Regions from separate parts of the Rhizobium sp. NLR22b genome, predicted to be linked through region 3. Evidence: predicted binding sites of a transcription regulator. Region 3 holds the regulator's gene; each other region holds the start of a gene.
What was found. The regulator PhoB, encoded in region 3, activates phosphate uptake and scavenging genes when phosphate is short. The targets are predictions, from matches to a motif close to TGTCATNNANCTGTCAT.

Region 1 (4,780 bases), on a different contig from region 3:
TCGAGGAAGCGCAGCGGCTCGGGGATCGGCACCTGGTAGACGAGCACTTGGCCAGGCCCGAGCTTCTCTTCCGGGATGCGGTGGCGCGTCTGGATGATCGTCGCTTCGCTGGTGCGCGTCGTCACCGCGACATTGGCGACCTTCTGGAAGAAGGCCCGGATCGAAACGGCATTGGTCGTGTCGTCGGCGCCCTGGTCGATCACCTTCAGCACGTCATCAGGCCCGATGATCGAGGCCGTCACCTGCACGCCGCCGGTGCCCCAGCCGTAAGGCATCGGCATTTCTCTGCTGGCGAAGGGCACTTGGTAGCCCGGAATAGCGATCGCCTTCAGGATGGCGCGGCGGATCATCCGCTTGGTCTGCTCGTCGAGATAGGCGAAGTTGTAGCTGGCGAGATCGCTCATTCGGCGGCTTCCTTCATGTCTTCGCCGGCATTGCGGGCGGCTTCGAATTCGCGGCGCATGCGGCGGACGAGATCGAGTTCCGCCTGGAAGTCCACATAATGCGGCAGCTTCAGGTGCTCGACGAAGCCGGTCGCCTGGACATTGTCGGAGTGCGAAATGACGAATTCCTCGTCCTGTGCCGGCGCGGTGATATCCTCGCCGAGTTCTTCGGCGCGAAGCGCGCGATCGACCAGCGACATCGCCATTGCCTTGCGCTCGCTCTGTCCGAAGACCAGGCCGTAACCGCGGGTAAACTGCGGCGGCGCCTTGGCCGAGCCCTTGAACTGGTTGACCATCTGGCATTCGGTGATCTGGATTGTGCCAAGCGAGACGGCGAAACCGAGCTCCGGCACGTCGAATTCCACCTCGGCTTCGCCGATGCGGATCTCGCCGGTGAAGGGGTGGTTTCGGCCATAGCCACGCTGAGTGGAATAACCGAGCGCTAGCAGGAAGCCCTCGTCGCCGCGGGAAAGCGCCTGCAGGCGCAGGTCGCGGGGCATCGGAAATTCCATCGGCTCGCGGGTCAGGTCTCCGATCTCGTGATCTTCGGGCATGTCGCCGTCGGCCTCGATCAGGCCCTCTTCGCCGAGGATTTCGGAGACGCGCATGACGCGGCCGGTCTCGGCCGGGCGCCGGGCCGGCGCCTCGACCAGTTCGTCCTGAAGCAGCGACGGATCGAGAAGGCGATGAGTATAGTCGAAAGTAGGCCCAAGCAGCTGGCCGCCCGGCAGATCCTTGTAAGTCGCCGAGATGCGCCGTTCGATCGTCATATCAGCCGTCTCGAGCGGCTTGGAATAGCCGAAGCGCGGCAACGTCGTGCGATAGGCGCGCAGCAGGAAGATCGCCTCGATCATGTCGCCGCGCGACTGGCGCACGGCGAGGGCGGCGAGCGTGCGGTCGAAAAGCGAGGCCTCCGCCATGACGCGGTCGACGGCGAGGGCGAGTTGTTCGACGATCTGCTCAATGCCGATCGCCGGCAACGAACGGTCGCCGCGGCGGCGGTCGGCAAGCAGCCGATGGGCATTGGCGATGGCGGCCTCGCCACCTTTGACGGCAACATACATGAGCTCAGATCTCCGTTGCTGTGATCTTGGTGGTGCGCGGCAGGCAGACGAAGTGTCTGCCTGAGGTCAACACGATGTCGACGCCGCGCGGGAAGAGCGCCCGGTTCTCGCTCCAGAGTCTGAGGAATGTCTCCGGGAGGCTGGCCGGCCCGATCTCCACGACACTCTTGATGCCCGGACCCATCAGCGCCAGCCTGCGTCCGCCGTCGAGTTCGGGAAGTTCGATGACAACAGTCGTCGAACGGTCGGGATATTCCTGTGTGCCTGATGCAAACAGGCCGAAGGAGCAAAGCGTAATGCCCGCCTCAATGAAGGCAAAACGCGCATCGGCCTTCTCGGCGGTCAGCGGCGCGCCAGTGTGGAAGCCGAGCCACTCCGGCATGGCGGATTTCGCCAGTCCCGTGGTAAGCCAGACCGGCGTGTCGTGGTCGCAAAGCGTGAGCGCGATCGCGCCGGCGGCAATGCCGAGCGGCGCCGGCGGAGCGATATCGGGCTCAATGGTCTGAATGGCGCCGGGACGGGCCATGCCGTCCATCAGCATCTTGAAGACGCTCTGTGCATGGAAAACCGGGTCGGCAAAACCGCCGATCAAAGCTTCTGTCGCAAGACCCATCAGTTGTCTCCCCGCACCATGGTGAAGAAATCGACGCGGGTTGCCGCCGTCTCATCCGCCTTGCGGCGCTCAGTGGCGGCGATGCGCGCGGCAATCGGCAAAAGCAGTGCCTGTTCGACAAAATTCTTGCTCGTCTCCTCCTGCCAGAGCGCGTCGAAGATCGCCGCAAGACGGGCCTTCTCCCGGTCGGTGCCGAGCGCCTGCGCATGACCGATGGAACCGGACTCGAGCCGCACCGTCGCGCGTGTCATCGTCACCTCGCCGAGATTGAAAGGAGCTCCGCCGCCGCCGATGCGGCCGCGCACCATTACAAGTCCGGTCTCCGGTCCGCGCACCGGATAAGCCACGGGCTTTTGCGGCAATGCGTCCCAGACTGCCTGGAGTTCGCTCCGTTCCGCTCGCGCCAACAGATCGGCGGCGCGTTTGCGCTCCGAGACCGTTTGCGACGCGGCGTCTTCCTTGTCCGCTGATATCATCGCTGCTTTCCTCGAAATGTCTATTGATATAGACAACCATACAAGTTATACCTAGCCTTAAATCGGTGTCGTGACAAGCGTGTGACATTGTGGGGCAAGGCAGGGGCAGAATGGCAGGACTGAAGCAGGTGCAGAGGCAGACAGGTGTGGCGCTCTGGCGTCAGATCGCCGATCGAATTCGCGAGGCGATCGGCAACGGAGTCTATGACGAAACGAGAATGGTGCCGCCGGAAACGGTGCTGGCGCTGCAATTCGGCGTTAACAGGCATACGGTGCGCAGTGCGCTGGCGGCGCTGGCGCAGGAGGGGATCGTGCGCGCGGTGCAAGGCCGCGGCACGCTGATCGAGCGCAAGCAGCGGCTGAACTTCCCGATCACCCGGCGCACGCGCTTCACTGCCGGCATCGGCGATCAGGCGCGCGAGACGCGTGGTCTTCTGCTCGATGAGGCGCAGGAGGAGGCGAGCGCCGAGGTTGCCCGCTGGTTGGGTGTGAAACAGGGCGAGCAAGTGATCCGGCTGGAAACATTGCGCCATGCCGACAGGCGGCCGGTTTCAAAAGCGACGAGCTGGTTTCCCGCCGAACGTTTCGCCGGGATCGGCGAGGCCTACCGCAAGCATGAATCGATCACCAAGGCTTTCGCCGAGCTTGGCGTGGCGGATTATGTCCGCGCGACAACCGAGGTGACGGCCGCCCATGCCGGGACAGCCGACCTTGCCGACCTGGAACTCACCCCCGGCGCGATCCTGCTGATCGCCAAGGCAATGAACACCGATCTCGACGGCGTGCCGGTGCAATATTCGATCAGCCGTTTCGCCGCCGACCGGGTGCAGTTCACGATCGAGAACTGAGGCCAATAGTTGAGGCAGGCGTGCCGACCGCTTCCGGCGGCACGCCTCACCGAATTAGTGTGCACCGGACATATCGCCCAGAACTTCCTTTGAAGCCACGGTTGAATCCGCCTTCAGCTTGTAGACCATTGGAACGCCGGTCGCGAGATTGAGGGCGAGCACGCCTTCTTTGGTCAGCTTGTCGAGCACCATGACCAGCGAGCGCAGCGAATTGCCGTGGGCGGCGACCAGCACCTTTTCGCCGCGCAGCACGCGCGGCAGGATTTCCGTGAGGTAGTAAGGCCAGACACGGGCGCCGGTGTCGCGCAGGCTCTCGCCGCCCGGCGGCGGCACGTCATAGGAACGGCGCCAGATATGAACCTGTTCCTCGCCCCATTTGGCACGCGCGTCATCCTTGTTGAGGCCGGAGAGATCGCCGTAGTCGCGCTCGTTCAGCGCCTGGTCGCGGATCGTCTCGAGGTCGGGCTGGCCGACCTTGTCGAGGATGAGCTTCAGCGTGTGCTGCGCGCGCACCAGCGCCGAGGTATAGGCGACGTCGAATTTGATCCCGTATTCGGCAAGTGCGGCGCCGCCGGCGTTGGCTTCCTGGATGCCGAGCTCCGTCAGATCCGGGTCCTTCCAGCCGGTGAAGAGATTCTTCAGGTTCCAGTCACTCTGGCCGTGGCGAACGAGGACGAGGGTACCGCTCATGAATATGCCTCCGATATGTCGTTATTGGGAAGAAAGCCCGAGCACGTCGAGCATGGAATAGAAACCTGGCTTCTTGTCGCGCGCCCAGAGCGCCGCCTTGATCGCGCCGCGCGCGAAGATCGAGCGGTCTGCCGCGCTGTGCGACAGGGCGACGATTTCGCCTTCTCCGGCAAAAAGCACGGAATGCTCGCCGATGACCGAGCCGCCGCGCAGCGTCGCAAAACCGATCGTGCCGACTTCGCGCGCGCCGGTGTGGCCGTCGCGGACCCTCACCGATTTTGAGGCAAGATCGATACTGCGGCCCTTGGCTGCCGCTTCGCCGAAGAGAAGGGCGGTGCCGGAAGGAGCATCGACTTTGTGCTTGTGGTGCATTTCCAGGATTTCGATGTCCCAGTCCGCCGGATCGAGCGCTCGTGCCGCCTGCTCGGCCAGAACGCTGAGCAGATTGACGCCGAGGCTCATATTGCCAGACTTGACGACGCGGGCATGGCGTGCCGCGGCGGCGATCTTCGCGTTGTCCTCGGTCGAGCAGCCTGTCGTGCCGATGACATGGACGATGCGGGCCTGAGCGGCGAGACCGGAAAACTCCACCGTGGCGGCAGGCGCGGTGAAATCGAGCACGCCTTCGGCATGCAGGAAAGCCTGG
Region 2 (4,780 bases), on a different contig from region 3:
GGTCTGGAGGAAGAGACGCACCCGCTGCGCCACGTCCGCCCGGCTTTCGCCGTCCGGCGGCCGTGCATAGAACTTGCCGCTGTTGTTGCGGAGCCTCGCCCATTTTTCGAATTCCTCGGGGAATTTCTGTTTCTGCTCGGCATGATCGTAGATTTCGGTGAAGAGGCCGAAATCCTGCTCGCGCAGAAGATAATCTTCCCTGACATCGCCGACGAAGTTTTCCGGCAGCACTTCGAGCAGCGCATCCTTGCTCTGGCGCGTGCGCAGGAACGGCGAATACCAGATATGCAGCTTCTGGAATCCCTCGCTCGGCAGCCCTCTCAGGTACGAGGCGATGACAGCGCCTGCCTCCGCCGCCTGGCGATAGCCCCACTCGGTCAACGGCACGTTATGATCGCCGAACTGACGGTAGGCCTGTTCGTTGATGTTGCCGAGGGATTCGCCGTGGCGAACGAGAAAGAGACGCATCGGCCATCCCCGCTTCATCGGATATGGAATCGTCGTCATCATGAACGCGCTCGATTGGCAGGGCAATATCGTCGGTCGGAAAAGGGGGCGAGCGTCTGGTCGCCGCTTGCCCCAATCCGCTTGGCCCGTCGATCTTGTTCACTCGGTTCCAAAATCAAGGAGCGAGGGAGGGTCTTCCGCGCTATCAGCGGCCCTGGAAGATCTTGACGAGCTTTGGCGTAAACCGGTGAGCCTTGATGTCGAGCAGATCCTGATACGTGGCCCGACCGGAGATCGCGGCCGCCAGATATCGCTGGCAGGCGACCCTCGGAGCGTCCTTGTCAGAGACGTTTGTCACGATCCCGGCGGTGCGACGCGCATTTGCATCGAAATCCTTTGCGCACACTTTGACGAACTCATTTCTCGCTCTGGTGCTGCCTTGCAGCAACGTGACGGTCGCATCATAATCCTGCTGCGTCGGTGCACAGCCTGCAAGTATTGCAATAGAAATCATTATCGTCGCGGTGCGGACATGCATCATCAACCCCCAAGGATACGCCAAATCGGCACCTGCTGTTAATTTGATTCTCGGCATGCGGGAAAGATCTAGAACCTCGCGGCACGAAATTATGGTGATCGGATTTCCGATTTCGGTTTTGCGACCTTCGTGACCGACGGGATCGGCGTTTACCATCCAGACGGTATGGGTCGGTCTGCAGGGCTTTTCCCCAGCTTGTCATCTTCCTGAAACACGAGTCTGGTTTTGGAGGGCTAGATGAAAGATGGGGCACGAGCACTGTTCGTGACAAACATGATGGAACCCAGACATTTCCGCACGCTCTTCATTTCCGATATTCATCTCGGCTCGAAGGCCGCGAAGGCTGATTTCCTGCTCGATTTCCTGCGCTACCACGAGGCAGACACCATCGTGCTCGTCGGCGATATCGTCGACGGCTGGCGTCTGAAACGCAGCTGGTACTGGCCGCAGGTCTGCAACGACGTCGTCCAGAAGCTGTTGCGCAAGGCGCGCAAGGGCACGCGCGTCGTTTATATCCCAGGCAATCACGACGAATTTCTGCGCGACTTCCCGGGCATGCATTTCGGCGGCATCGAGGTCGTCGAGCGTATGATGTATGACGGCGCGGACGGCAAGAGATACCTGATCCTGCACGGCGACGAGTTCGATGTCGTCGTCCGCAACGCCCGCCTGCTCGCCTATCTCGGCGACTGGGCCTATGATACGGCGATCCGCATCAACATCCTGCTCGCGGCCGTACGCCGCCGCCTCGGCATGCCTTATTGGTCGTTCTCCGCCTGGGCGAAGCTGCAGGTCAAGCACGCGGTCAATTTCATCGGCGAGTTCGAGCGCGTCGTCGCCGAAGAGGCCCGCAAGAGCGGCGCCGACGGCGTGATCTGCGGCCACATCCACCACGCCATGATCCAGGATATGGACGGCATTCGCTACATCAACACGGGTGACTGGGTGGAAAGCTGCACGGCGGTTGCCGAACATGCCGACGGCACCTTCGAACTGATCACCTGGCGGGCGCTTGCCACCGCCGTACCGGCGCTTACCGCCATCGAGAGTACCGAAGAGGCGGAACTCGCCCCGCAGGCGGCGTGATTTTACGGCCGTCGCTGTCGCGGCGGCTCGCCGGCAATTTAGCCGTTACCGCGAGGTAACAGGCCATATTTATTTTCTAAAACGTTTCCGGACGGCTATTTCTCGCAATAGTCGCCCCCCGGGTGGTGTGTTAGGAAAACATCCAGTTTCCTTCAGGTCCACAGATGATTCCCGCTCAACATTCCCCGGGTGAGGGAGCGCCGCCGCGCTTCCGGCTGCTCAGTGCGCTGTCTTATTGCGCGCCGCTGCTCGTCAATGGCGTCGTGCTGCCATTCTTCCCGGTATGGCTGGAAACCCATAGTCTCAGCGACCATGAAATCGGCATTATCCTCGCCATACCGATGGTGGTTCGAGTCTTGGTGGCGCCTGTCGTCGCCATGATCGCCGACCGCATGAAGGAGCGCGCCACCGTGCTGCTCTGGTCGGGGAGCCTGTCGCTGCTGACGGCGATCGCACTTTACTGGTCGACCAGCTTCTGGCCGGTGACAATCGTCTTCGCGCTGCAGGGCGCCAGCTTTGCGCCCTATGTGCCCGTGGTCGAATCGATCGTCATTTCAGGCGTGCGGCGTTGGGGGCTCGATTATGGGTCGATGCGCGTGTGGGGCTCCATCGCCTTCATCGTCTCGACGCTGGTCGGCGGTCAGCTGATCAGCCGGTGGGGCGGCGGCATGGTGCTCATCGTCATGGTGTTCGGCTTCATGATGACGGTAGTGATGGCGATCTTCTGTCCGCGTATCGGGCCGACCCGGCGGCGCGGTCTGCCGATCGACCTTCCTGCCGCCACCGGCAGCGGCCTGCGCGAACCGCATTTGCTGCTGCTTCTGATCGGCGTCGCCATCCAGCAGTCGAGCCATGCCGTGCTCAATGCTTTCTCCTCGATCTATTGGCATCAGCTCGGCTTTTCCGGCACGCAAGTCGGCCTGCTCTGGAGCGCCGGCGTTGCCTCGGAGGTGACGGTGTTCTTTCTGTCGAAGCGGCTCAATCGGCGCTTCACTGCCTGGACCCTAATCCGCTTCGGCTGCGCCGTCAGCGTCTGCCGCTGGATCCTGTTTCCCATGAATGCCGGCTTTGCCGGCTTCCTTCTGCTGCAATGCTTCCACGGCTTCACCTATGCCTTCGTGCATACCGGCGTGCAGCGGCGGATCGTGGCGACAGTGCAGGAGACGCAGGAGGCCTCGGCGCAGGGCGCCTATTTCTTTTATGTCGGCATGGCGATGGGGTTAATGACCATCGCTTCGGGTTATCTCCACGCTTGGCTCGGTCTCGTCAGTTATTACGTCATGGCGCTCGTCGCTCTTACGGGCCTCGGGATCGTCATCTCAGCCTATTATCTTCAGCCCCAGAGGGCGCTTTCCGGCGGAAAGACCAGGGAAGCGGCGTAGCGCAGGCCGGGCTCGCGGTCGTGGGCAAGCAGCAGCGGGCCGTCGAGATCGACAAAATCGGCATTCTGCGCGAGCAGCACGGCCGGCGCCATGGCGAGCGAGGTGCCGACCATGCAGCCGATCATGATCGAAATGCCGAGTCTCTCGGCTTCGGTCTTCATTGCCAAGGCCTCGGTGAGGCCGCCTGTCTTGTCGAGCTTGATATTGATCGCATCATAGCGGTCGGCAAGGCTTGCGAGATCGCCGGTGTGGTGCACACTCTCGTCGGCGCAGACCAGCAGCGGGCGGCGGATTTCGGCAAGCAGCGCATCGCGGCCCGCTGGCAGCGGTTGCTCGACGAGGGCAACACCCGCCTCTGCGGCGATCTGCAGATGACGTTCCAGCACCGCCTCCGGCCAGCCCTCATTGGCGTCGAGAATGATCGCAGCTTCGGGTGCCGCCGCGCGGACGGCGCGGATGCGGCTTTCATCGTCGCCGGTTCCCACCTTGACCTTGAGCAGAGCGCGACCGGCATGTTCGCGCGCCTGCGCGGCCATTACGTCCGGCTCACCGAGCGAGATGGTGTAGGCTGTCGTGAGCGGTTTGAGCGATGTGAGGCCGAGGCGGGCGGCGACCGTTTGGCCCGTCCGTTTTGCTTCGAGATCCCAGAGAGCGCAATCAACCGCGTTGCGTGCCGCACCCGGCGGCATCGCCGACAAGAGATCGTCGCGCGAAATGCCGGATTCGATCAGCGGGCGCGCCGCCTCGATCTGGGCGAAGACGCTCTCCATGGTCTCACCGTAGCGGCGGTAGGGCACACATTCGCCGTGCCCTTGCGCGCCTTCTTCCGTGACTGTGCAGGTAATGACCTCGGCCTTCGTCTTCGCGCCGCGCGAGATGGTGAAGGTCCCGGCAATCGGAAAGGAATTCATCTGGATATCGAGGGTGCGCGGCATTATTGCTATCCTGCGAGCATGGAAATTGGACGTTGCTTCTGTATATTGACGCGCCGGCGGCGATCCGCTTCGCGAGTCGGCAATGTCGCCGTAAGCCTTGAAAGACACAAGTATCTTGAACGCCGAGAATCGCAACGCCGCCTCACTGCAAGTGGACGACCGGCCAGATGGTTCGGGGCAGCATGTTCGTCTCAGCGGCAATTGGCGCAGCGCCTATGTGCATCTTGTGCTGCGCGACTTCGATAAGCTTCGGCGAGAGAAGATCGGCAATCTGACGCTGGACCTTTCTGATGTATCGGACATCGATACTGCCGGTATCTGGCTTCTTTGCCGGCTAAAGAAGGAGGAGGAAGCGGCCGGGCGCACGGTGCGCTTCGTCGGCACCAATCCGC
Region 3 (4,780 bases):
CTTCGTGGAGCGTACTTCGGGTGCCATCATCGTCCTGCTCCTGTTCCTGATCGTCATGAACATGGGCGCCATCCTCTTGCGTCGTCGCTTCGAGCGCCGCTGGTAAACGGAGTTAAACATCATGAACATGCTGACGGAAGCTGCAGTTGAAAAGGCGCTGGATCAGAAGATGAGCAACGTCCCGTATAAAATGATCGGACAGGATGTCTCCGTATATTACGGCGAGAAGCGCGCGCTTTTCGACGTGAACCTGAACATCCGCGAAAACACCGTAACCGCCCTGATCGGCCCCTCGGGCTGCGGCAAGTCGACCTTCCTGCGAAGCCTCAACCGCATGAACGACACGATCGAAGGCTGCCGCGTCACCGGCAAGATCACGCTCGACAGCGACGACATCTATGATCCGGATATCGACGTGGTCGAACTTCGCGCCCGCGTCGGCATGGTTTTCCAGAAGCCGAACCCGTTCCCGAAGTCGATCTACGAAAACGTCTCCTACGGCCCGCGCATCCACGGTCTCGCCAAGTCGAAGGCCGATCTCGACCAGATCGTCGAGAGCAGCCTGCAGCGCGCCGGCCTGTGGAACGAGGTCAAGGACCGCGTGCACGAATCCGGCACCGGCCTCTCCGGCGGTCAGCAGCAGCGCCTGTGCATTGCCCGCGCCGTCGCCGTCAGCCCGGAGGTCATCCTGATGGACGAACCCTGCTCGGCCCTTGATCCGATTGCCACCGCCAAGGTCGAGGAGCTGATCCACGAGTTGCGCGAGAACTACACGATCGTCATCGTCACCCACTCCATGCAGCAGGCCGCGCGTGTTTCGCAGCGCACCGCCATGTTCCACCTCGGCAACCTCGTCGAGGAGAACGACACCGACAAGATGTTCACCAACCCCGACGATCCACGCACCCAGGATTACATCATGGGTCGCTTCGGCTGATCCCGGCGACACGAAGCTTTCCGTTATTCGAGGACAAAGCCCCATGGCATCGACACATATTTATTCCGCCTATGATGATGATCTGAAGTTCCTCTCCAGGCGGATTTCCGAAATGGGCGGCCTGGCCGAACAGATGGTCGCGGAATCCGTCCGGGCGCTGGTCAACGGCGATACGGCGCTGGCGCAAAAGGTCATTTCCGACGATGTGATCCTCGATCACACCGAACGCGAGATTGGCGACAAGGCGATCGTCACCATCGCCCGCCGTCAGCCGATGGCCTCGGACCTGCGCGAGATCATGGGTTCGATCCGCATCGCCGCCGATCTCGAACGCGTCGGCGACCTCGGCAAGAACACCGCCAAGCGCGTCATCGCCGTGCAGAGCACAGGCGTGCCGCGCAAGCTCGCCCGCGGCCTCGAGCACCTCTCTGAGCTGGCGCTCGTCCAGCTCAAGGAAGTGCTCGACGTCTATACGACACGCGCCGCCGACAAGGCGACCGCCATCCGCGAACGCGACAACGAGATCGACGCGATGTACACCTCGCTGTTCCGCGAGCTCTTGACCTACATGATGGAAGATCCGCGCAACATCACGAGCTGCACGCATCTGCTCTTTTGCGCCAAGAACATCGAGCGCATCGGCGACCATGCCACCAACATCGCCGAGACGATTTACTACATGGCGACGGGCGCCCAGCCGGAAGGCGATCGTCCGAAGGATGACAGTGCCAACACTGTCGGCGCCGCGACGGAATAATTGTTCCGAACGAGCCGCCCGGGCCAGCCGCCCGGACCAGTCACTTGCGTGCGCGCCCGTTCGGGGCGCGCAAAGAGGTCGCAGCCAATTTCTGAATTTGCGCAGGACGCCTGCTTAAATCGTCCCGGTTTAAGGCTTGTGCGCGAGGAGACGGACACGCATGATCCCGAGAGTCGCAGTTGTTGAAGACGAGGAAGCGCTGAGCGTGCTTCTTCGCTATAATCTTGAGGCGGAAGGCTTTGAGGTCGATACCATCCTGCGCGGCGACGAGGCCGAGATCAGGCTTCAGGAGCGCACGCCCGACCTTCTCATCCTCGACTGGATGCTGCCCGGCGTCTCCGGCATCGAACTCTGCCGGCGCCTGCGCATGCGGCCGGAAACCGAGCGGCTGCCGATCATCATGCTGACGGCGCGCGGCGAGGAGAGCGAGCGTGTGCGCGGACTGTCCACCGGCGCCGACGATTACGTCGTCAAGCCCTTCTCGACCCCCGAGCTCGTCGCCCGCGTCAAGGCGATGCTGCGTCGGGCCCGTCCCGAGGTGCTGTCCTCGGTGCTGAAATGCGGCGATATCGAGCTCGACCGCGAAACCCATCGTGTCCACCGCAAGAGCCGCGAAGTCCGCCTCGGCCCGACCGAATTCCGGCTGCTGGAATTCCTGATGTCGTCGCCGGGCCGGGTCTTTTCCCGTTCGCAGCTGCTGGACGGCGTCTGGGGCCACGACATCTATGTCGACGAACGCACCGTCGACGTCCATGTCGGCCGCCTGCGCAAGGCGCTGAATTTCTCCAACATGCAGGACGTCATCCGCACCGTCCGCGGCGCCGGTTATTCGATGGAGGCCTGAAGGCTGAGGGAGTGTGGGGTTGGCGTTCCCGCCAAACGCACGGCAGTACGGCTTGTGAGGCCCGCCTTGTCGTCCATCGTCGCCGCTGCGGAGCCAGCGTCGTTGCGCCGGCGAGGCTTATGCGTCTCGGCACCACCTTTCCATCGCGCCTGCAAAGCCGACTTGTCCCGGCGCCACCTCTCCTCCGTCAAGCCCTGGCATGACGGAGTGTGGGGGTTGCTAAACGCAAAGGTCACTTCCCACTCGAATAAGAAACGGCGGCCCGTTTTTTATGTCTGGCTATACCGGTCCGCTCAGCTGACCCGCGCCGCCGCCCGGCGGCGTTCGTTGATCGGCTGATAGGCAAGCTTCTGATGATAGCTGCAATAGGGCGAATTGTCCGGGGATTCGCAGCCGCAGAAATGGAAATCTTCCTTGAGCGGATCGCCGACCGGCCACTTGCAGGTGCGTTCGGTGAGCTCCGTCAGGCCGAGGCGGCGGGAAATCGGCACCACCACGTTGCCCTTCGGCACATATTCCATTTCCTCGACTGTATCGATCTCGATCTCTTCCTTCAGCAGGGTTGCGCCCTGCTGGCGGGTCACGGTGCGGGTGGCGATCCGGGAGGCGTAGTTCGGCGCGCGCGGCGCGGATGTCTGGCGCTTCGGCGTGCGCGCCGCGGTGGCCGTGCCGCCGGCCTTGGCGCGGCCGGGAAGGCTGAGCCTGTGCACCTTGCCGATAACGGCGTTTCGGCTGACCCCGCCAAGCTGCGCAGCAATCTGGCTGGCGCTCAGTCCTTCGGCCCAAAGCTTCTTGAGTTTCTCGACCCGCTCGTCTGTCCAGTTCATGCCCTGTCTCCACCTTTTGCGTTGGTGATGGCAGAATCCCTCACCGTTGTCCCGGAAGCCTCCGAAACAAGAAACGCTTGATCAATTTTGGTGACTAGTTCCGCCGCATGCAGTCTAGTAATTGAACTTTAACCTAGTGTGAGGCTGACTCCGTGACAAGAGTCGCGGGAATCCGGATGAATCGAATTTCAAGTTTTTCCCCAACTTGCTGCCTCTGCGTGTCATTTCTGCAATAATGCCTGTTGAAGGCCGAAAGTGCCCCTGTACAAGCTTGCGGCATACGCTAAGGCCGCAGTTTTGTTGACATTGCAGCGCGAAAAGGAAATAGTACCGCTCGCCGCCGAAAGGCGGCATTTTTGATTTTTCGGACCTGGTTTTGTTAGCCGGAATCCGCGCCTGACAACATTGAACGGGAGACCCGCGATGGCTGAAGCCGCGCCGCTTTACGACACCTATTCTCGTGCCCCGCTGCGGTTCGAGCGAGGCGAGGGCGTATGGCTGATCGCCGAGAGCGGCGAGCGTTATCTCGATTTCGGCGCCGGGGTCGCCGTCACCTCCGTCGGCCACGGCAACCCGCATGTGGTCGCGGCGCTGAAGGAGCAGGCCGACAAGGTCTGGCACCTCTCCAATATCTATGAAATTCCCGGCCAGGAGCGCCTGGCCAAACGCCTGACCGACGCCACCTTCGCCGACAAGGTGTTCTTCACCAATTCGGGCGCCGAGGCGCTCGAATGCGCCATCAAGACGGCGCGCCGCTATCAGTTTTCCAAGGGCCATCCCGAGAGGTTCCATATCATCACCTTCGAAGGCGCTTTCCACGGCCGCACGCTGGCGACGATCGCCGCCGGCGGCCAGGAGAAATATCTCGAAGGTTTCGGCCCCAAGGCGCCGGGTTTCGATCAGGTGCCGTTCGGCGACATCGATGCCGTGCGTGCCGCCATTACCGATGCGACGGCCGCAATCCTGATCGAGCCGGTGCAGGGCGAGGGCGGCGTGCGTCCCGCCACCAGCGAATTCATGAAGGCGCTGCGCCGGATCTGCGACGAAAATGGCCTGCTGCTGATCCTCGACGAGGTGCAGACGGGCGTCGGCCGTACCGGCAAGCTGTTTGCCCATGAATGGTCCGGCATCACGCCTGATATCATGGCCGTCGCCAAGGGCATCGGCGGCGGTTTCCCGCTCGGCGCCTGCCTTGCAACCGCCGAGGCCGCTTCCGGCATGAAGGCCGGCACGCATGGTTCGACCTATGGCGGCAATCCGCTGGCCATGGCGGTCGGCAGCGCCGTGCTCGACGTCATCCTCGCCGATGGCTTCCTTGAGCATGTGCGCGACGTCGCGCTCGTCTTCCGCCAGGGACTGGCCTCGCTCAAGGATCGTTATCCCGATGTGATCGAGGATATCCGAGGCGAAGGGCT
Region 4 (4,780 bases), on a different contig from region 3:
GGTGCGGATGATCGCCGAGCGGTGAGAAGCGGGGATAACGCACCTCGATCGAGCCGTCGTCCTGGATGCGGAGGTCCGGCTGGACATCGTAGCTCACCCATTGGCTGAGATAGATGCCGACGCGTTCCCAATGGGCCTCGGCGAAGAGCTTGGGCAGGTCGAAGAACCAGACGGCATAGAGCCCGTAGAGCAGCGTCGCAATGAGGATCATCAGCCCGCCGAAACGCTGGCGGAACGATCGGTGGAAATATTCCGGATAGCGCGCTTCGATCTCATGCATGCGGTTTGCGTCAATCACCGTCATGGCGGCCTCAATGTTGCGGAAGGAAAGCGTGCTCGCCGACGAGACGGCGACGCAGCCATGCGGAGAACTGGTCGACGGCGACGATCGTCACGAAGAGCAGCAGAACGAGCGCCATCGTCTTGGCGCCGAAGCCGCGCGAGATCGAAAGCTTCAGCTCCTCGCCGATGCCGCCGCCGCCGACGGCCCCGATGATGGTCGAGGCGCGCACGTTGATCTCCAGGCGTAAGAGCGCATAGGAGGTGAAATTCGGCAGCACCTGTGGCAGGGCGGCGAAGCGCACGCGCTCCCACCAGTTGGCGCCGACGGCCTTCATCCCCTCATGCGGCTTCATATCGATGTTTTCGGCGACTTCGTAGAAGAGTTTGCCGAGCGCGCCGATCGTGTGCAGGGTGATGGCTATGATGGCGGCGACCGGCCCGATCGACAGGATCGCCGAAAACAGGCCGGCAATGACAATCTCGGGGAAGGCGCGCAGGAACTCCATCAGCCGCTTGGTGACGATGCGCAGCGGCCATGAATTCGTGAGATTGCGCGCGGCAAAGAAGCTCAAGGGAACCGCAAAGATGAAGGCGATGATGGTCGAGATGAGCGCTACGTTGATCGTGACGATCATCAGCTCGAAATATTCCGGAATGTAGAAGGCACCCCAGACGTAGACGCGGCCCTTGTCGAAGTTGAATTCCTCGCCGCCTCTGTCGTTGACGCTGGCTATGTCGAACAGCGCGCGCCAGACATCGTTCCAATCCTTGGGAATGAGCCAGCTCAGGAAGTCGAAAAGATGCGGCAGACGCTCGAAGAAATGGCCGGCATTGCTCTCATCGGCGAACCGGACGGAGCTGACGAATGCCGCAACGAGGATGACCAAGCCAAGGACGGTATAAAAGCGGCGCTTCGCGACCATCCGATCCCAGGCGGTGGCGATCTCCTGCGTGCTCTGCACGTGCGGCTGTGTATCGGCAATGGTCATGGACGCTCCGCGCGGTAACAAACAAAGGGCGGCCGTTGCCGGCCGCCCCGCATTGAAAAGGCGATCAGCCGCCGATGGCCGCCTTGCGAACCTCGACGACAGCATTGTAGAAGTCGTGCTTGACCGGGGCATAGCCCTTGTAGTCGCCGCCTTCGACAGCCGAGAAGCACTTGTGATCCTTTTCCGGCAGGGCCATGAAGAAGGCTGCGAGCTTCGTCTGCCACTCTTGGCCGAGGGCGTTGCGCACGACGAGCGGGCCGTTCGGGATCAGCGGCGAACGCCAGACTTCAACGAGCTTGTTCGGGTCCACGGCGCCCTTGTCGACTTCCTTGCGGAAGGTGCCGGAGGTGTAGCCGTCCTTGAAATCGCCGATGCCCGACGAGTCGTCGACTGCGACGTCGACCTTGCCGTCATAGGCGGCAAGCAGGTTGTTTTCATGCCCGCCGTTGAACTGGGTCGAGGCAAAGAACTTGTCATTCGGCATGCCGGTGTCCTTCGGGATCTGCGTCAGCGGAACGAGGTAACCGGAGGTGGAGTCCGGATCGGCGTAGCCGAGCTTCTTGCCTTTGGCGTCCTTGATGGTCTTGATACCGGAGGACTTCAGTGCAAGGCCGATCGAGTAATAACCCGTCGAACCATCTTTCTGCTGCGTCGTCAGGATCGGCGTAACGGCCTTCGAGTCCTTGAGGTAGACGGAGGCGTAGCCGGAAGCGCCGAGTTCGGCGAAGTCGAGCGTGCCGCCGAGCAGACCCTGGATAACGCCGTCATAATCGGCGGCCGGGAAGAGCGAGACCTTCTCGAAGCCGAACTCCTGCTTCAGATGGTCGGCAAGGCAGGCATAATTGCGCAGGCGATCGGTTTCGTTTTCGCCGCCAAGGATGCCGATGCGGAATTCCTTGAGGTCTGCGGCATTGGCGGCGCCGGCGAGCGCGAACAGCGCCGTTGCCGCAAAGAGTGCTTTCTTCAACATGCGTTCTCTCCTATCGACCGGTGTTCCGGCCTTCCCGTTACGAAGAATGTGCCCTTGACGCGGGCGTTCGATCGCGGCGGTCCCGCTCAGAGACCGGCCAATGCCAGCGGTTGGGCGCCGGCGGATGGATTGTCTGCCCGCTCGGCAGCGATATTGATGGATGTCGACGTCATGGTTTCGTCGATGCCGGCGCCATCCTTGTCCGTTCCGTAGATTGCCTTCACGGCTTCGGCCGTCAGCTCCGAGGGCTTGCCGTCAAAGACGACGCGGCCGCCGGCCATGCCGACGATGCGCTCACAATAGTTGCGGGCAGTGTCGAGCGTATGCAGATTTGTGATGACGGTGATGCCCTCGCGCTCGTTGATGTCGCGCAGCGCATCCATGACGATCTTGGCGTTCAGCGGGTCGAGCGAGGCGATAGGCTCGTCGGCGAGTACCATCCTCGGGTTCTGCATCAGCGCCCGGGCGATCGCCACGCGCTGCTGCTGGCCGCCGGAAAGCGTGCCGGCCGGCTGCAGCGCCGTCTGCTCGATGCCGAGGCGCTCCAGTGCGGCGATCGCATGAACGCGTTCTTCCCGGGTGAAGATGTTGAGAAGGCTCAGAAGCGTCGAGCGGTGATTGAGGCGGCCGAGCATGACATTTGTGAGAACATCGAGGCGCGGCACCAGGTTGAACTGCTGAAAGATCATCGCACAGTCGCGCTGCCAGTTGCGCAATGCCTGGCCGCGAAGCCCGGAGACCTCGACGCCGGCGAAATGAATGGAGCCGGAGCTCGGTTCCTGCAGCCGATTGATCATGCGCAGCAGCGTCGACTTGCCGGCGCCGGAGCGGCCGATGATGCCAACCATCTGGCCCTGGGCAACGGTGAGCGTCACGGCATCGACGGCGAGCTTGTTTCCGAAACGGCGGGTGACATCCTTCAGCTCGAACATCATGCTCTTCCCTTGCACTCCAGGCCTTGGTCAGCATCGCATTAGTCCCGCTTCATGAACCTCCAATGTCATATTTGTGTAAGAGGTGTCACAAATCTCCGTGTCTCGGCGGTGGCGTCTAGCATTCGTAGCGGGCCAGAAAATCTTCCGCGCTAAGGTTGCGGAAATCCTGCAAGGCCAGGCGCAACCGGTCGTGTTGCCAATCCCACCAGGAAAGCCTGTCCATGCGTTCGCCGATCTCTTTCGGGAAACGTTCGCGGATCAGCTTCGCCGGCACACCGCCGACGATCGTGTATGATGCAACGTCCTTCGATACGACCGCGCCGGCCCCGATGACGGCGCCATTGCCGACGTTGACGCCGGGCAGGATGGTCGCGCCATGGCCGATCCAGACGTCGTGGCCGATCGTCGCCCGGTTCGAGCGCCGCCAGGCGAAGAAATCCGTCTCCATATCGGCGTCCGGCCAGTAATTGGCGGCGCGATAGGTGAAATGATGCAGAGTCGCGCGCCAGGTCGGGTGGTTGGTGGCGTTGATGCGCACAGCGGCGGCGATATTGACGAACTTGCCGATCGTTGCGCACCAGACGGCGCCGTCCTGCATGATGTAGGAATAGTCGCCGAAGGTCGCCTCGCTGATGCGGCAGCGTTCGCAGACTTCCGTATAGCGCCCGAAGGTGGAATCGCTGACCTCGGCCGTTTCGTGGATGGCGGGCTCGATACCAAGCTTGCGGCTCATGCGGCAATCTTCCTCGGCGAGAACTGCTGGACGTCGAGGATGCGGTCGGCGACGGCCTCGCGCACTTCCTCGTCATGGAAGATGCCGAGAAGGGCGACGCCCGCCTTCTTCTTCTCTGCGATCATGCCGACGACGACGGCGCGGTTTTTCGCATCCAGCGAGGCTGTGGGTTCATCGAGAAGCAGGATCGTATGCTCGGTGATGAAGCCGCGGGCGATGTTGACGCGCTGCTGCTCGCCGCCGGAAAAGGTGGCGGGCGGAAGTTGCCAAAGCGCCTCCGGCAGGTTGAGCCTGGCAAGCAGGGCGCCTGCCTTTTCGCGTGCAACGACGATTTCTTCGCCGCGCGCCACGAGCGGCTCGGCCACCACGTCGATTGCCGCCACGCGCGGTACGGTGCGCAGGAATTGGCTGACATAGCCGAGCGTATCGCGGCGAACATTGAGCACGGTGCGCGGATCGGCGGCGGCGAGGTCGACGATCCGCCCGTCGTGGCGGACGAGGATCTGGCCGGTGTCGACGGCATAATTGCCGTAGATCATCTTGAGCAGCGAGCTCTTGCCGATGCCTGAGGGGCCGCCGAGAACGACGCATTCGCCTGACGACACGGAGAAGGCGACGTCGGAGACGACGGGCAGCCTGATGCCGTCGCGCAGGTGCATGGTGAAGCTCTTCGAGACTTCGGAAACGACGAGGGGCGTTGGCATGATATGGTTCTCCTGGTTTCTAGCTCAGACCTGCAGGATCGAGGAGACGAGCAGCTGCGTGTAAGGCTCTCTGGGATCGTCGAGCACGCGGTCGGTGAGGCCCTGTTCGATGACGTAGCCGTCCTTCATCACCATCATGCGGTGCGAGAGCAGGCGGGCGACGGCGA

Region 1: a site for PhoB is predicted at 2,667-2,683, ahead of phnF (phosphonate metabolism transcriptional regulator PhnF). Genes of this name have one in related genera too.
Region 2: a site for PhoB is predicted at 1,182-1,198, ahead of HJC00_RS19880 (UDP-2,3-diacylglucosamine diphosphatase). Genes of this name have one in related genera too.
Region 4: a site for PhoB is predicted at 3,240-3,256, ahead of phnC (phosphonate ABC transporter ATP-binding protein). Genes of this name have one in related genera too.

What each region holds. Positions count from the first base shown of each region.
Region 1 is NZ_JABDWM010000017.1:52,951-57,730, reverse strand. Features, by position in the region: gene HJC00_RS24750 (alpha-D-ribose 1-methylphosphonate 5-phosphate C-P-lyase PhnJ) at 1-404, opposite strand, end outside; gene HJC00_RS24745 (carbon-phosphorus lyase complex subunit PhnI) at 401-1,507, opposite strand; gene phnH (phosphonate C-P lyase system protein PhnH) at 1,512-2,120, opposite strand; gene phnG (phosphonate C-P lyase system protein PhnG) at 2,120-2,596, opposite strand; gene phnF (phosphonate metabolism transcriptional regulator PhnF) at 2,707-3,444, shown strand; gene HJC00_RS24725 (2,3-bisphosphoglycerate-dependent phosphoglycerate mutase) at 3,499-4,134, opposite strand; gene dapB (4-hydroxy-tetrahydrodipicolinate reductase) at 4,156-4,780, opposite strand, start outside.
Region 2 is NZ_JABDWM010000012.1:94,563-99,342, forward strand. Features, by position in the region: gene HJC00_RS19870 (histidine phosphatase family protein) at 1-468, opposite strand, end outside; gene HJC00_RS19875 (hypothetical protein) at 653-1,141, opposite strand; gene HJC00_RS19880 (UDP-2,3-diacylglucosamine diphosphatase) at 1,259-2,071, shown strand; gene HJC00_RS19885 (MFS transporter) at 2,236-3,453, shown strand; gene dgcA (N-acetyl-D-Glu racemase DgcA) at 3,405-4,388, opposite strand; gene HJC00_RS19895 (MlaE family lipid ABC transporter permease subunit) at 4,486-4,780, shown strand, end outside.
Region 3 is NZ_JABDWM010000001.1:504,970-509,749, reverse strand. Features, by position in the region: gene pstA (phosphate ABC transporter permease PstA) at 1-106, shown strand, start outside; gene pstB (phosphate ABC transporter ATP-binding protein PstB) at 122-937, shown strand; gene phoU (phosphate signaling complex protein PhoU) at 981-1,694, shown strand; gene phoB (phosphate regulon transcriptional regulator PhoB) at 1,855-2,538, shown strand; gene HJC00_RS02390 (GcrA family cell cycle regulator) at 2,832-3,365, opposite strand; gene HJC00_RS02385 (aspartate aminotransferase family protein) at 3,789-4,780, shown strand, end outside.
Region 4 is NZ_JABDWM010000017.1:58,833-63,612, reverse strand. Features, by position in the region: gene phnE (phosphonate ABC transporter, permease protein PhnE) at 1-304, opposite strand, end outside; gene phnE (phosphonate ABC transporter, permease protein PhnE) at 312-1,271, opposite strand; gene phnD (phosphonate ABC transporter substrate-binding protein) at 1,336-2,241, opposite strand; gene phnC (phosphonate ABC transporter ATP-binding protein) at 2,328-3,173, opposite strand; gene HJC00_RS24765 (DapH/DapD/GlmU-related protein) at 3,292-3,909, opposite strand; gene phnL (phosphonate C-P lyase system protein PhnL) at 3,906-4,613, opposite strand; gene phnK (phosphonate C-P lyase system protein PhnK) at 4,638-4,780, opposite strand, start outside.